4 regions of the Bacillus sp. GW823-FHT06A10 genome follow, and region 3 is predicted to be linked to each of the others. Evidence: riboswitches for the same ligand, from Rfam matches in the RefSeq annotation. Region 3 holds a riboswitch; each other region holds the start of a gene.
The links. A riboswitch is a leader RNA that binds a small molecule or an ion and turns the genes downstream of it on or off. The one in region 3 is predicted to bind S-adenosylmethionine.

Region 1 (3,154 bases), on a different contig from region 3:
TTTAAAATCCCTGAAAGAAGTAGTATCCAAAAAGATAAATGGCTCCATTCAACAACTAACTCTTTTAATTGATGTTCCCCTGAAAATAATGTGTACGGAAGAAAAGTTCCTGCAATTCCTAATAAAATGCCACCGATAATTCCGAGTGTCAGCTTGTATTCCCTAAAAGGGTGAATTAACTTCTCTAATGTGAATTCTAACTTGAAATAAAAGAAACCAACTATAGCACCGATACTAGCAAGTGGAAGAAATGCGATCCATTCATTGAAAGAAAGTGCACCTTCCCCGAAATCAACAATAAAGGATCCACGATTATCGAGTTTACTCAGTAGTAAATAAACAGAAAAACCTGCGAAAGTAGTAGTTAAGTATACAATTGCCTTTTTTCCTTTAGAAAAAGCAGCAATTTGTTCCCCCTCATTTTCATTCGGTGCTAAATAACCGAATAATGGTGCGTTAAAAATGACACTTAAAGTAGCGCCAATTCCAATCTCGGTTAGCTCATTCATACCCTTTAAGGCAAATTTAAAGCGATCCCCTACCCATGTGCACAGTCCGCCTATAATTCCAACTAGTGCGGCTTCTGGACCAAGACTAGCTCCGAAAATTAAAACAATAATCGCTGTTAAAGTAGCCTGATGGACAAAGCGATATTCGATTCGACCAGTTTTTTTATATTCAGTCATCACTTCAGGCATAAGGCGTGGATATATACCGAAATATTTTTGTGATAGACCAACGAGGACCCCGCCAATTATTGTTACGCAAAGGGTGTAATAAGAGGGATAAGAGAGAACTTCAGGCAAGTATCTCCAAATAAAGTGGATTCCAATATTTATTGTGACTAAAAATAACCAGACTGTAGCTCCTACTATAGATCCTAGAAGAATGCCATATAGAGCAAGTATGTACTGCATATCTTTTTTATTTGTCATGTTATACCTCCGTTATGTAAATCTCAGTAGGGAAAAAGTGAAATATACTAGTGGAAGATGGATTGAATATATATAGTATCTTTTTGAGAGGACCGCCTATTCAACATATAGGCTGAATTTTAGAGAATTTGAATTTATAGGTTAAATTACTTATTTAATTTTATAGACTGATTTGAGTTTTTTAAAGGTCTTTTTTGAAATAGACTAGAATATATTTCTTTTGTTGCTTTATATGAAACTGTTAACATTTATTTTAGAACATTCAGAAAAACTGTTTGACATTAGGAAATTATTGCTATAAAATCAACGGTAATTGCATAGTCTTATCAAGAAAAGGTGGAGGGACAGGCCCGATGAAACCTTGGCAACAGCCGTATAACGGAATTGTGCCAAATCCTGCAGGTAGTAATCCTGAGAGATAAGAAAGAGCCTTTAGAGCGTGTTTTCAAACTGCTCCTTTCTTGTTTTCAGGAAAGGGGCAGTTTTTTATTTTGTATAAAAGAAAGGAGAATGAGAGATGGGAGAATCATGGGGAAAAGGAACGATTTGTGTGCAAGGTGGCTATACGCCAAAGAATGGTGAACCACGTGTTTTACCACTTTATCAAAGCACAACGTATAAATACGATACTTCGGATGATTTAGCAGCTCTATTTAACTTAGAGGCAGAAGGATATATTTATACGCGTATTGGAAACCCTACTCTAGCCGCATTTGAGCAGAAGTTATCAGATTTAGAAGGCGGTGTAGGAGCTGTTGCAACGGCTTCTGGGCAAGCAGCTATTATGCTCGCAGTTTTAAATATTTGTAGTAGTGGGGATCATTTACTTTGCTCTTCAACTGTTTACGGGGGAACGTTTAATTTATTTGGGGTGAGTTTACGTAAGCTTGGCATTGATGTTACGTTCTTTAATCCAAATTTAACGGCAGATGAAATTACGGCACTTGCTAACGATAAGACGAAACTTATCTATGCAGAATCATTAGGAAATCCAGCGATGAATGTTTTAAATTTCAAAGAATTTTCAGCTGCCGCTAAAGAATTAGAGGTACCTTTTATCGTTGATAATACATTAGCAACTCCTTATTTATGCCAAGCGTTTGAATATGGGGCAAATATTATTGTTCATTCTACGACTAAATATATCGATGGGCATGCGAGCTCTTTAGGCGGTATTGTAATTGACGGTGGAAACTTTGATTGGACAAATGGAAAATATCCTGAGCTTGTTGAACCAGATCCAAGTTATCACGGTGTAAGTTACGTTCAAAACTTTGGTGCAGCAGCATATATTGTGAAAGCACGTGTTCAACTATTAAGAGATTATGGAAATTGTATGAGCCCATTCAATGCATATATTAGCAATATTGGCTTAGAGACTTTGCATTTACGAATGGAGCGTCATAGCGAAAATGCTCTGGCAGTTGCTAAGTGGCTTGCTAATCATGAACGTATTGAATGGGTGAATTATCCGGGATTAGATAGTAATAAAAATTACTCGTTAGCACAAAAGTATTTGAAAAAAGGTGCTAGTGGGGTTTTAACATTTGGTATTAAAGGGGGATTAGAAGCAGCAAAAGAATTTATCGCAAATGTAAAACTAGCAACTCTTGTAACGCACGTAGCTGATGCACGAACTTGCGTTATACATCCCGCTAGTACGACGCATAGACAATTAAATGCTGAAGATCAGCGTTTAGCTGGTGTTACATCTGATTTAATTCGTTTATCGGTTGGTATAGAAGATGTTTCTGATATTATTGCAGATTTGGAAGCAGCTCTAGTTGGAGGCAAAACACATGCCGATCATAATTGATAAAGATTTACCGGCTCGCAAAGTGTTGCAAAAAGAAAATATTTTTGTAATGACGAAGGAGCGAGCAGAAACACAAGATATACGCGCTTTGAAAATTGCTATATTAAATTTAATGCCAACGAAGCAAGATACAGAGGCACAATTACTTCGCTTAATTGGAAACACACCGTTGCAATTAGATGTTCATTTACTTCATATGGAATCACATCTGTCTCGTAATGTAGCGCAGAACCATTTAACGAGCTTTTATAAAACGTTTCGTGATATTGAAAATGAAAAATTTGATGGGCTCATTATTACAGGAGCACCAGTTGAAACTCTTTCTTTTGAAGAAGTAGATTATTGGGAAGAGCTTAAACGTATTATGGAGTATTCAAAAACGAATGTAACATCTACGCTCCAT
Region 2 (3,154 bases), 1.8 Mb from region 3:
ACTAAAGCAGCGATACCGATTAATGCTGGTGAATGAGAAAGCGCAATGGATAAACCGATTAAACCAACAATACCCCAAGCTAACTTTCCAAAAAATGACTTAGCTCGCACAAATGATTTATAGCTCCAATATACAACTCCTGCTCCGATTGCGAATCCTACAATACCAGCAAGACTACCAAGAGCAATTAAAGCCAAAATACCGGCTGCGATAAACGCTAGAAATTGTTTCATCTTGTGCTTGCCTCCCTTCGATTTGATACTCTTATCTTAACTATTTTTTCATCTTTCCATAACGAGCTTAAGAACCGTTTTTAACTCAGACTTAAGACCGAGTCATATTCAGCCCTTTACGCAAAAAAACGTGCAGAGTTTATTCTCTGCACGTTTTTTTAATTACTAACATTCATATTAAATTAAGCTGTTTTATGATACTCTTTTTTCTCAGCTACTTTCGAAAATCTTGGAAATCCAATTAAAATAGAAACAATCCCACATACTCCAACTAAGATTGGATAAAATGCATATGGCAACAATTCAACCGGAGATAACGCTGCAAATCCTGCTGCCGTTAACATTTGGGCACCGTACGGAATTAATCCTTGTACACAACATGAGAAAAGATCTAATACACTCGCTGATTTACGAGGGTCTATTTCATATTGATCTGCAATATTTTTTGCAAGCGGGCCTGTAAAGATAATCGAAATCGTATTATTCGCTGTACACATATTCGTCATACTTACTAAACCAGCAATACCAAATTCCGCACCTTTTTTCGAACGAATATTACGTGTTAATACATTCATTAAATATTGAATACCACCATTATATTGGATTAATTCAACCATACCGCCAATTAATATAGCAAGTAATACTAACTCCATCATACCGCCCATTCCAGTCGTTACACTTTTAAAGAAACTTTCTAACGTGTAACTTCCATCTATAAGACCGATAAAACCAGATAATACAGTTCCACCAGTTAATACAATAAGTACATTCCAGCCAAGTAGCGCTGTAATAAGTACTCCTGCGTACGGTAAAATCTTTATCCAATCAAAGCTATGTGCTTTAATTTGCGTGTCACTTCCTGAAGTAACTATTACTAATAGTACAATTGTAATAATAGCCGCTGGTAACACAATTAAAAAATTCGTTTTAAACTTATCTTTCATTTCTGTTCCTTGTGAACGAACAGCTGCGATTGTTGTATCTGAAATAAATGATAAATTATCACCAAACATCGCTCCCCCAACAACAGTAGCCATTGCAAGCGCAATTGAGATATCAGTTTGACCACTAATACCTACAGCAATCGGCGCTAATGCTGCAATTGTTCCCATTGAAGTTCCCATTGCTAATGAAATAAATGCACCAATAACAAAGATTCCAGCTACGATAAATCCTGGCGGTAAAATAGTTAACGCTAAATTAACAGTTGAGTCTACTCCGCCCATTCCTTTAGCCGTTTCAGAAAATGCACCTGCAAGCACAAAAATTAATACCATAATCATAATATCCGGATTTCCTGCACCTTTAGCGAACCGCTCGACTTTCACATTAAAACTTTCTTTACGATTCATCACTAAAGCGATTCCTACAGCAATTGAAATTGCTACAAGTATCGGCAATTTATAGAAATCACCTGTAATAATTCCAGAACCAATGAATAGCGCCAAAAATATCCCAAGTGGTAATAAAGCTAAACCATTTCCTCTCGTTTCTTTCAAAGTACCATCTCTCCCTAGTTTCAACCTTTTTCTAATGAATAACAAAAGACCTCTTCCGATGAGAAGAGGTCTTATACATCTATAAGAAACGCTCTTCTCATCTTTCAAGCACATGCTTGCTGGATTTGGCACAGCACTCTGAAATCGAGTCCGCTGCCGAGGCATCGTAGGGCCAGTCCCTCCGCCTCTCTTTATAAGAAGGTTTCATATTTATTTTTTAATAATAATTTCTTCCCTAACTTTACTCGCTTACAAAACAAAAGTCAATTATTTTTTGTATAGATTTTTTTGGTAATTATACAAAAATTTGAATACAATAATCATTTTAACTTTTCGATTTCTTCTTCCAATATTGAAATCCAATAAAATTCACTATTTTTTATTGCTTCTAATATCCATTTCGTAGTGTACCAAGCTAACTCATACTCTTCCTTCGTGACATCGCCACTTTTATAAGCATCCTCTAGCTCCTCTTCATCTAATACATACACCTTACCGCTAGGTAATAATACTACATCTAAATATAAATCATCAAAATACGGTAAACCACGATCGTCTATTTCATATTCTTTCGTCACATCAATATAATATTGCACTAAATTGTGCCTATCATCTAACATAGCTGTAATCGCAAAGTTCTTTCCATTAATGAAATATTGAACCCACATATACCCATCACTTGCAATACAAATTTCTTTACCATCATATTCTTTACAACTAGGCTCTCTCACCTTTTTTATATCCAGTATTCCGAGCATTCCCTCTTCCACTTGCTTAAGCCTATAACTCTTTTCTATTAGTCTTTTCCACGAAGAACCGTCACCATATTTACGTTTCATTATGTATACTCCTCTTCTATATACAGAAAAGCTCCCACATATTATGTGAGAGCTTGTTCATATTATAATCAAGCAGCTTGACCCTTTTCAGAAATCTCTTTTAAATAAGCTTGTCCTTTTTCAGCGTCATATTGACCTTCCCACTTAGACATAACTACAGCTGCTAAAGAGTTTCCTACAACGTTAACTGCTGTACGAGCCATATCTAAAATACGGTCAATACCAGCAATGAACGCTAAACCTTCAGGTGGAATACCTACTGTACCAAGTGTCGCTAATAATACAACGAATGATACGCCCGGTACACCTGCGATACCTTTTGATGTAACCATTAATACAAGTAATAATGTAATTTGTTGTGTAATAGATAAATCAATACCGTACATTTGCGCCAAGAAAATAGCTGCAATTGCTTGATATAAAGTTGATCCATCTAAGTTAAATGAATAACCTGTCGGAATAACGAAAGATGTAATTGCTTTCGGACAACCGAATTTCTCCATTTTCTCCATGATTTTTGGTAAAACTGTTTCTGAGCTTGCTGTAGAATACGCTAAGATCAGCTCGTCTTTTAAAATCTTAA
Region 3 (3,154 bases):
GGCAGAGCCCCTTCATATTTATAAGCAAATCCAGCTACGAAAATACGGTCAATAAAACCTTTTAAAATAGCTGGCATCCCCCACCACCATATCGGATATATAAAGAGAAGTGTATCTGCTTCTTCCACTAATTTTCTATACCGCGCTGTCTCTTCTTCATTTATTAAATCACGTCTTTTCTTCTCTTCATTGAATACAAGTACCGGATCAAATTGTTCCTTGTATAAATCAAGCAACGTAACCGAATGATTTGTTTCCTGTAGCCCTTTTTGCACATGCTCTAAAATTGCCCCGTTAAAACTTGAAGGATTAGGATGAGCGTATATAATCAGTACGTTCACTACAAAACAACTCCCTCTATCGTTAAAGTTATCCCTTCTTTAATAACTTCTCTACAATTTGTACGTTTTTCGAACTTTGCAACAGTCGATTTAATACAGTAAGTAACTCTTCTTTTTCTAAATCTTTCAGTTTCTCTTTAACTGCACTCTCACCAGCACCTTGAATATCATAAACAACTGCCGCCATATGTTTACAATAATTTTCATACGGACATTCGCAACTACTTTTTGAAAAATCTTCGAGATCGATAACTACTTCATAATTCCCTGCATTTCCAGTAACGAAAGCAAACACTTTTTTATCTTGTATTTCAACATCTTCTACATGTCCATCTTCATAATATTCATATCCCTTATCTACAATGTACTTTGGGATCCATTTCGTTATATCTTTTAATAAGTAAGCGTACATAATTGTACCCCTTCCTTTAATTCCCTTTTGACTTCAAAAATCCTGCATGTTATTCTAATTACTGTTAAGTAGCAAGTCTACGTGACAAAACGACTGACACCTATTCGGCGAAGGTGTCTCTTTTCATTTGCAGCCGATACGAATTGCCTCTTTCAGGCACATTCAATTTTTGACACTACACACTCAACACCATTCCCTGTATCAGGCTGCTTAAGCAGTCTTTTACTCTACATACTCCGTTATTTTAAAAAAAAGAGAGCTTAGCTCCCTTTTCTCGCCTTATAAAATACCCCTTTTTCAGTATAGAGATATTCATCAGCTAATGTAATTTTCCCATCCAGTTTCAGTTCATCTAATAGTCTTGATAAATAAAATTGATGTAACATCTTTTTCGTGAATTTTCCTTCATGATGCGAAACGATATGTTCTTGAATATCTAACAATGATATTGGCTTATCTTGCTCTATCATATATTCATAAACTGTACTACGCAGTTTTACGTATTTTTCGAGTGTCACAGCAATGCGCAACCCCTTTCTTCTTAATATAAATTTTCGTAATCGGTTTTTTTGCAACAAAAAAACCTCTCCGATAAGAAGAAGTTACGTATATATCTTCGTCTTATCTCCCAGAACAAATATGTTCTGCTGGAATTAGCACCTGCATCGCGGTTGCTGGGTTTCATCGGGCCAGTCCCTCCACCTCTCTGGATAAGAAATATTCACTTAATTCTTACTATACGTAATTTCATTTTAATTGTCAAACAAATATAACAAATAATATTTTCTTCTTTACTGTTCATACTATACATATATGAATATGCAAGGAGGATTATGAAATGCATCAAAATGCTCGCGGATATGTACAAGATTCTTTTCAATCATTACAAGAAGCAAAACATTGTTTAGAAGAAGCACTACAGACTGTTGAAAAAGATTTTAATCGCGCTCGTATTGAGCAATCCCTTTATGCGATCGAACAAGCTATTCAACGCTGCGATTACACCGTTCACATTTTAGAACAAGATTGAAAAAACTTCCCATCATAAGGTGGGAAGTTTTTTCAAATGGCATACTTCATAATTATTGCCGTTATGATTAAAAAATATACAGAATTCACAATTTCTAAAACCCCTACTTTTATAATAGAAATTTTTTTGCCATACAATATAATGGCTCGAATGACACTTGGTATAAAAATAAGGGAGCACCACGGATTAATTGCAAATACAATGATTGTTAATAGAATATGATAACCCCAAGATATAAAACGATACTTCGGATTATTTTTCTCACGTATCATCGTTTTCACATAAAACGTACTTCCTAAAAAGTATAAGAATGAAATAAGTGCAATGAATAATGCTGTATGATCGATTTGTTTCATTGAAAAATAATAACTAATTAACCCACCAACACAAAACACAATGATCGCACAAATATCATTTAATAGTGCCCTTTCATTTTTTTGACGAGCATAATGCATATTTACTATAAATAGTGGAATCATGACTATTACGAATAAAAGAATGCGCCATTCATATAATAGAGAAATCATCCCAAATACGAACGCAATAATAAAATATACAATTGAAGCATGTAAATACTCTTTTTTTCGTTTTTGTTTTATGTACATAAGGAATGGATACGTAGCTAAATAGATAAAGAACCAAGCTATAAACAATGGAATGTGATATATAGTAGGTTTTCCAAGTATGACACTTAATAGAAATGGTATAGCAAGCATCGCCCATGCACCATGTTGCTTCGGAATAACTAACTTCATTAACTATACACCTCCCTTTTGAAAATAGTTCTCACCTATTATTATACAAATAATTTTATATAGTAACGGATATATATTGGACTATTTTTTGACAATAAAAAATGCTCCTTACAATATGTAAGAAGCATGAAAGAGGCAAACGAATATGTAAGTCGCGACCCTACCTTATATGAGTATGCTTTTCTATGCTATGTTATGCTTATCTAATATACCGTATTTCTTTTTAAATCTTGTGAGAATCGTAATCCAAGACGTACTAAATAGTAGTAAGAAAATAACATTCGAAATCGCATGACTTAAATCAAAGTAAAAACTTGCGATGTAATACGAAATGACAGTTTCCCACGTTGCTTCTCGTATAAAACCGAGAAGGCCCCAGAAATTCATAATCCAACCAAATAAAAAACCAACAATTACTCCGTAAAGAAGTCTCCCCCATAGCTTTTTCATTAAAAATGTATTACGCAATAATCCAGCTATAAAACCAATCATACCCCATGAAAACATTTGCCACGGCGTCCACGGACCTTGCCCTAAAAAGATGTTAGACACAATCGCTGCTGTTGCACCGATCATAAAACCCGCTTCACTTCCAAACACAATTGCAGAAACGATA
Region 4 (3,154 bases), 1.8 Mb from region 3:
TTCTATCGTAAAATTCGTGAAGATTTCTTGCGCTTCGTATGTTCCGTAATAATCTCCTACTCCGGCATGATCACGTCCTACAATAAAGTGGGTACATCCAAAATTCTTTCTTACTAACGCATGAAATATCGCTTCTCTTGGTCCTGCGTAACGCATTGCAGCAGGAAATACACTTAAAAAGACACGATTTTTCGGATAATAGTTTTGAAGGAGTACTTCATAGCTTTCCATTCTTACATCAGCAGGAATATCGTCCGATTTCGTTTCTCCAACGAGTGGATTTAAAAAGAGACCATCTACAATTTCAAGAGCAGATTTTTGAATATACTCATGGGCACGATGTACCGGGTTTCTCGTTTGAAATCCGACTACTGTTTTCCACCCACGTTTTTTAAATTCTTCTCTCGTTTCAATTGGGTCTAAATGATAAGAAGGAAATTGATTATTTTCAAAGCGTTTTGTTAGAATAATAGTTCCTCCAACGTAAACGTTTGGTCGTTCATATAACTTTTTCACTCCTGGATGAACCTCATCCGTTGTTTTATATACAAGTAACGCTTCTTTTTCTTTATCTGGTACGAAAATATCTTCTATTTGAATAGCACCATATATATTTCCATTGTTGACAAGCTTTACTTCCTCTCCGGTCTTCAGGCTTTCTGCGACTTCTTCTGTTACCGGTAATGTAATTGGTATACTCCACACACTACCATTTGCTAAACGAAGCGTCTCTACGACTGAATCATAATCTTCCTTCCCCAAAAAACCAGTAAGCGGGCTATATCCACCTGTCGCCAATAGTTCTAAATCACTTAAAGCAATGTTGTCTAATTTAATTTCTTTTTCAATTTGTGATACATCATATGTCTCATCTATACGGTTTACTAATTCGTTTACTGTGCTCATTTTCTATATCCCCTCTTAGCTTTATTTCAAGATTCATCTTATTGATAATGAAGACCACATTCGGTTTTCACTTTCCCAGCCCATCTACCATCTCTTGAATCGCCACCATCCCCTACAGGTAAAGTACATTTCTCACACCCAATACTTGGATAGCCAACATCATGCAACGGGTTATACGGTAAGCTATGTTTGTATACATATCGCCAAACTTCTTTCCACGTCCAATGAATGAGTGGACAAACTTTAATAGATTGAAAACGATGATCTTGATTTATAAACTTTGTATGCTTACGTGTTTCTGATTGTTCCCTTCTTAAGCCCGATATCCATGCTTTTTCCACGACTAATGATTTTTCTAAAGGTAAAATTTTTCTAATCTTACAACAAAGATTCGGATTGCTCTCCCACAGTTTTTCACCATGCAACTTCGCCTGTTCATCAAGTGTAAGTTCTGGCTGCTTTTCTATAATATTCAATGAAGGAAATCGTTCCCTCACTCTTTGAATTAATTCATATGTTTCTTGAAAATGAACATTTGTATCCAAAAATACAACTTTAGCAGATGGATTTACTTGGTTTATAAGGTGCAGCAATACCATACCTTCCACCCCAAAGCTACATGCGTAGACGATTTCATCTTTATACTCTTCATAAGCCCAATTTAATACTGATAACGCGCCTTTTGTTTCATCTTCTTCCGAAAACGAAACAACATTTTCTTCCCACGTTTCATACGTCAACATGTTTTTTCCCCCTGTAAAAGCAAAAAGACGGTTTTAACCTAATGAAAATAGGTTAAAACCGCCTCTAGTTTTTCTAGTCAGCGCTTTTCACTTTAAACGTACTTTTTCACTTTTCTCTAACTGAATTACTTTTCCATCTTGCACAACAATTGTAATTGAGCCATATTTCATATCAGCAAGCATCGCTTCAATCTTCTCGGATACTTCATCAAAATGTTCCCGTACACCCACGCGAACAGCCCCCCTTTTTATTCATAAAAAAAATCTTTCCCATTTCGAAAAGACTGTTCGGTAATATATTTTACCTTATCTTTCAAAATGGATTCCATTTTGCTGGATTTAGCACCTTGCTTTCTATAAGCAGGTTGCCGAGCTTCTTCGGGCCAGTTCCCTCCACTTCTCTTGATAAGCTTTGTATTTGTATTTTATCACAATTCTGATTTTTTTCAATCCTAGTTTTCCGATATATTTTAATTATTTTATTTTACAAAAAAGGAATTGCCCATCCGAACAACTCCTTTTTCTATTTAAACAAGCTCTTTAATACGTATGCGATCGTTCCCAATAATATTTTCATATGTTTCGCGTTCCACAACTACTTGCGATGTTCCGCCTTTTGCAAAGACAACGGCTGGTCTTCGAATCCGATTGTAATTATTCGCCATCGAGTACCCGTAGGCTCCTGTACAGGAAACTGCTAGTAAATCAGCAGAAGCGACTTTCGGTAAATGAATATCCCAAATCAACATATCTCCGCTCTCACAACATTTCCCCGCAATCGAAACGAGTTCCTCATTCTCATCATTCCCTCGATTCGCTAACATTGCTTCATAACGCGCACTATATAAAGCAGGTCTTAAATTATCTGTCATTCCACCATCGACTGATACATATTTCCGAATACCAGGAATATCTTTCACAGACCCAACTGTATAAATTGTTGTCCCAGCATCACCTACAATGCTACGGCCTGGTTCAATCCATATTTCTGGCAATGGATATTCACATACAGTAAATTGTTCTCTCACTGCACTTGTTACAGCTCGCACATATGTCTCAAGAGTTAACGGTGTATCCGACTCTGTGTAGCGTATTCCAAATCCCCCACCTACATTTAACACTTTTACTACATAGTTTGTTTGCTCTCTCACTTCTTCTAAAAATTGGCGAAGAACTTCAATCGCTCGAACAAAGCCAGCTGTTTCAAATATTTGCGATCCGATATGTGAATGAATCCCTAGCACATTATAATTGGATTTTTGTAAAGCAAATCCAATTGCCTGCATCGCTTGACCGTTTGAAACGCCAAATCCAAATTTCGAATCATCTTGGCCTGTTGTAATATATTCATGTGTGTGCGCCTCTACTCCAGGCGTTACACGAATTAATATGTTCACAAACTTTCCATGTTGCATCGCTAAATCGTGTAAAACTTCTAATTCAAAGAAATTATCTACGACAAAACAACCGATATTCGCCTGAAGAGCCATCACTATCTCTTCTTC

Region 1: linked by a shared signal. The riboswitch ahead of AC1Q8M_RS23350 (bifunctional O-acetylhomoserine aminocarboxypropyltransferase/cysteine synthase) and the one ahead of AC1Q8M_RS12660 (hypothetical protein) in region 3 are both predicted to bind S-adenosylmethionine.
Region 2: linked by a shared signal. The riboswitch ahead of AC1Q8M_RS03485 (Na+/H+ antiporter NhaC family protein) and the one ahead of AC1Q8M_RS12660 (hypothetical protein) in region 3 are both predicted to bind S-adenosylmethionine.
Region 4: linked by a shared signal. The riboswitch ahead of AC1Q8M_RS03415 (YezD family protein) and the one ahead of AC1Q8M_RS12660 (hypothetical protein) in region 3 are both predicted to bind S-adenosylmethionine.

The regions. Positions count from the first base shown of each region.
Region 1 is NZ_JBXAHT010000003.1:509,110-512,263, reverse strand. Features, by position in the region: gene AC1Q8M_RS23355 (chloride channel protein) at 1-935, opposite strand, end outside; SAM riboswitch class I at 1,256-1,360, shown strand; gene AC1Q8M_RS23350 (bifunctional O-acetylhomoserine aminocarboxypropyltransferase/cysteine synthase) at 1,453-2,751, shown strand; gene metA (homoserine O-acetyltransferase MetA) at 2,735-3,154, shown strand, end outside.
Region 2 is NZ_JBXAHT010000001.1:661,473-664,626, reverse strand. Features, by position in the region: gene AC1Q8M_RS03490 (lmo0954 family membrane protein) at 1-233, opposite strand, end outside; gene AC1Q8M_RS03485 (Na+/H+ antiporter NhaC family protein) at 416-1,732, opposite strand; SAM riboswitch class I at 1,827-1,932, opposite strand; gene AC1Q8M_RS03480 (ribonuclease FAU-1 family protein) at 2,053-2,571, opposite strand; gene gltP (glutamate/aspartate:proton symporter GltP) at 2,640-3,154, opposite strand, start outside.
Region 3 is NZ_JBXAHT010000001.1:2,485,408-2,488,561, forward strand. Features, by position in the region: gene AC1Q8M_RS12650 (NAD(P)H-dependent oxidoreductase) at 1-341, opposite strand, end outside; gene AC1Q8M_RS12655 (SWIM zinc finger family protein) at 370-753, opposite strand; gene AC1Q8M_RS12660 (hypothetical protein) at 1,014-1,331, opposite strand; SAM riboswitch class I at 1,372-1,470, opposite strand; gene AC1Q8M_RS12665 (hypothetical protein) at 1,592-1,783, shown strand; gene AC1Q8M_RS12670 (YwiC-like family protein) at 1,816-2,538, opposite strand; gene AC1Q8M_RS12675 (ECF transporter S component) at 2,722-3,154, opposite strand, start outside.
Region 4 is NZ_JBXAHT010000001.1:648,678-651,831, reverse strand. Features, by position in the region: gene sat (sulfate adenylyltransferase) at 1-906, opposite strand, end outside; gene AC1Q8M_RS03420 (phosphoadenylyl-sulfate reductase) at 945-1,649, opposite strand; gene AC1Q8M_RS03415 (YezD family protein) at 1,737-1,880, opposite strand; SAM riboswitch class I at 1,953-2,061, opposite strand; gene lysA (diaminopimelate decarboxylase) at 2,177-3,154, opposite strand, start outside.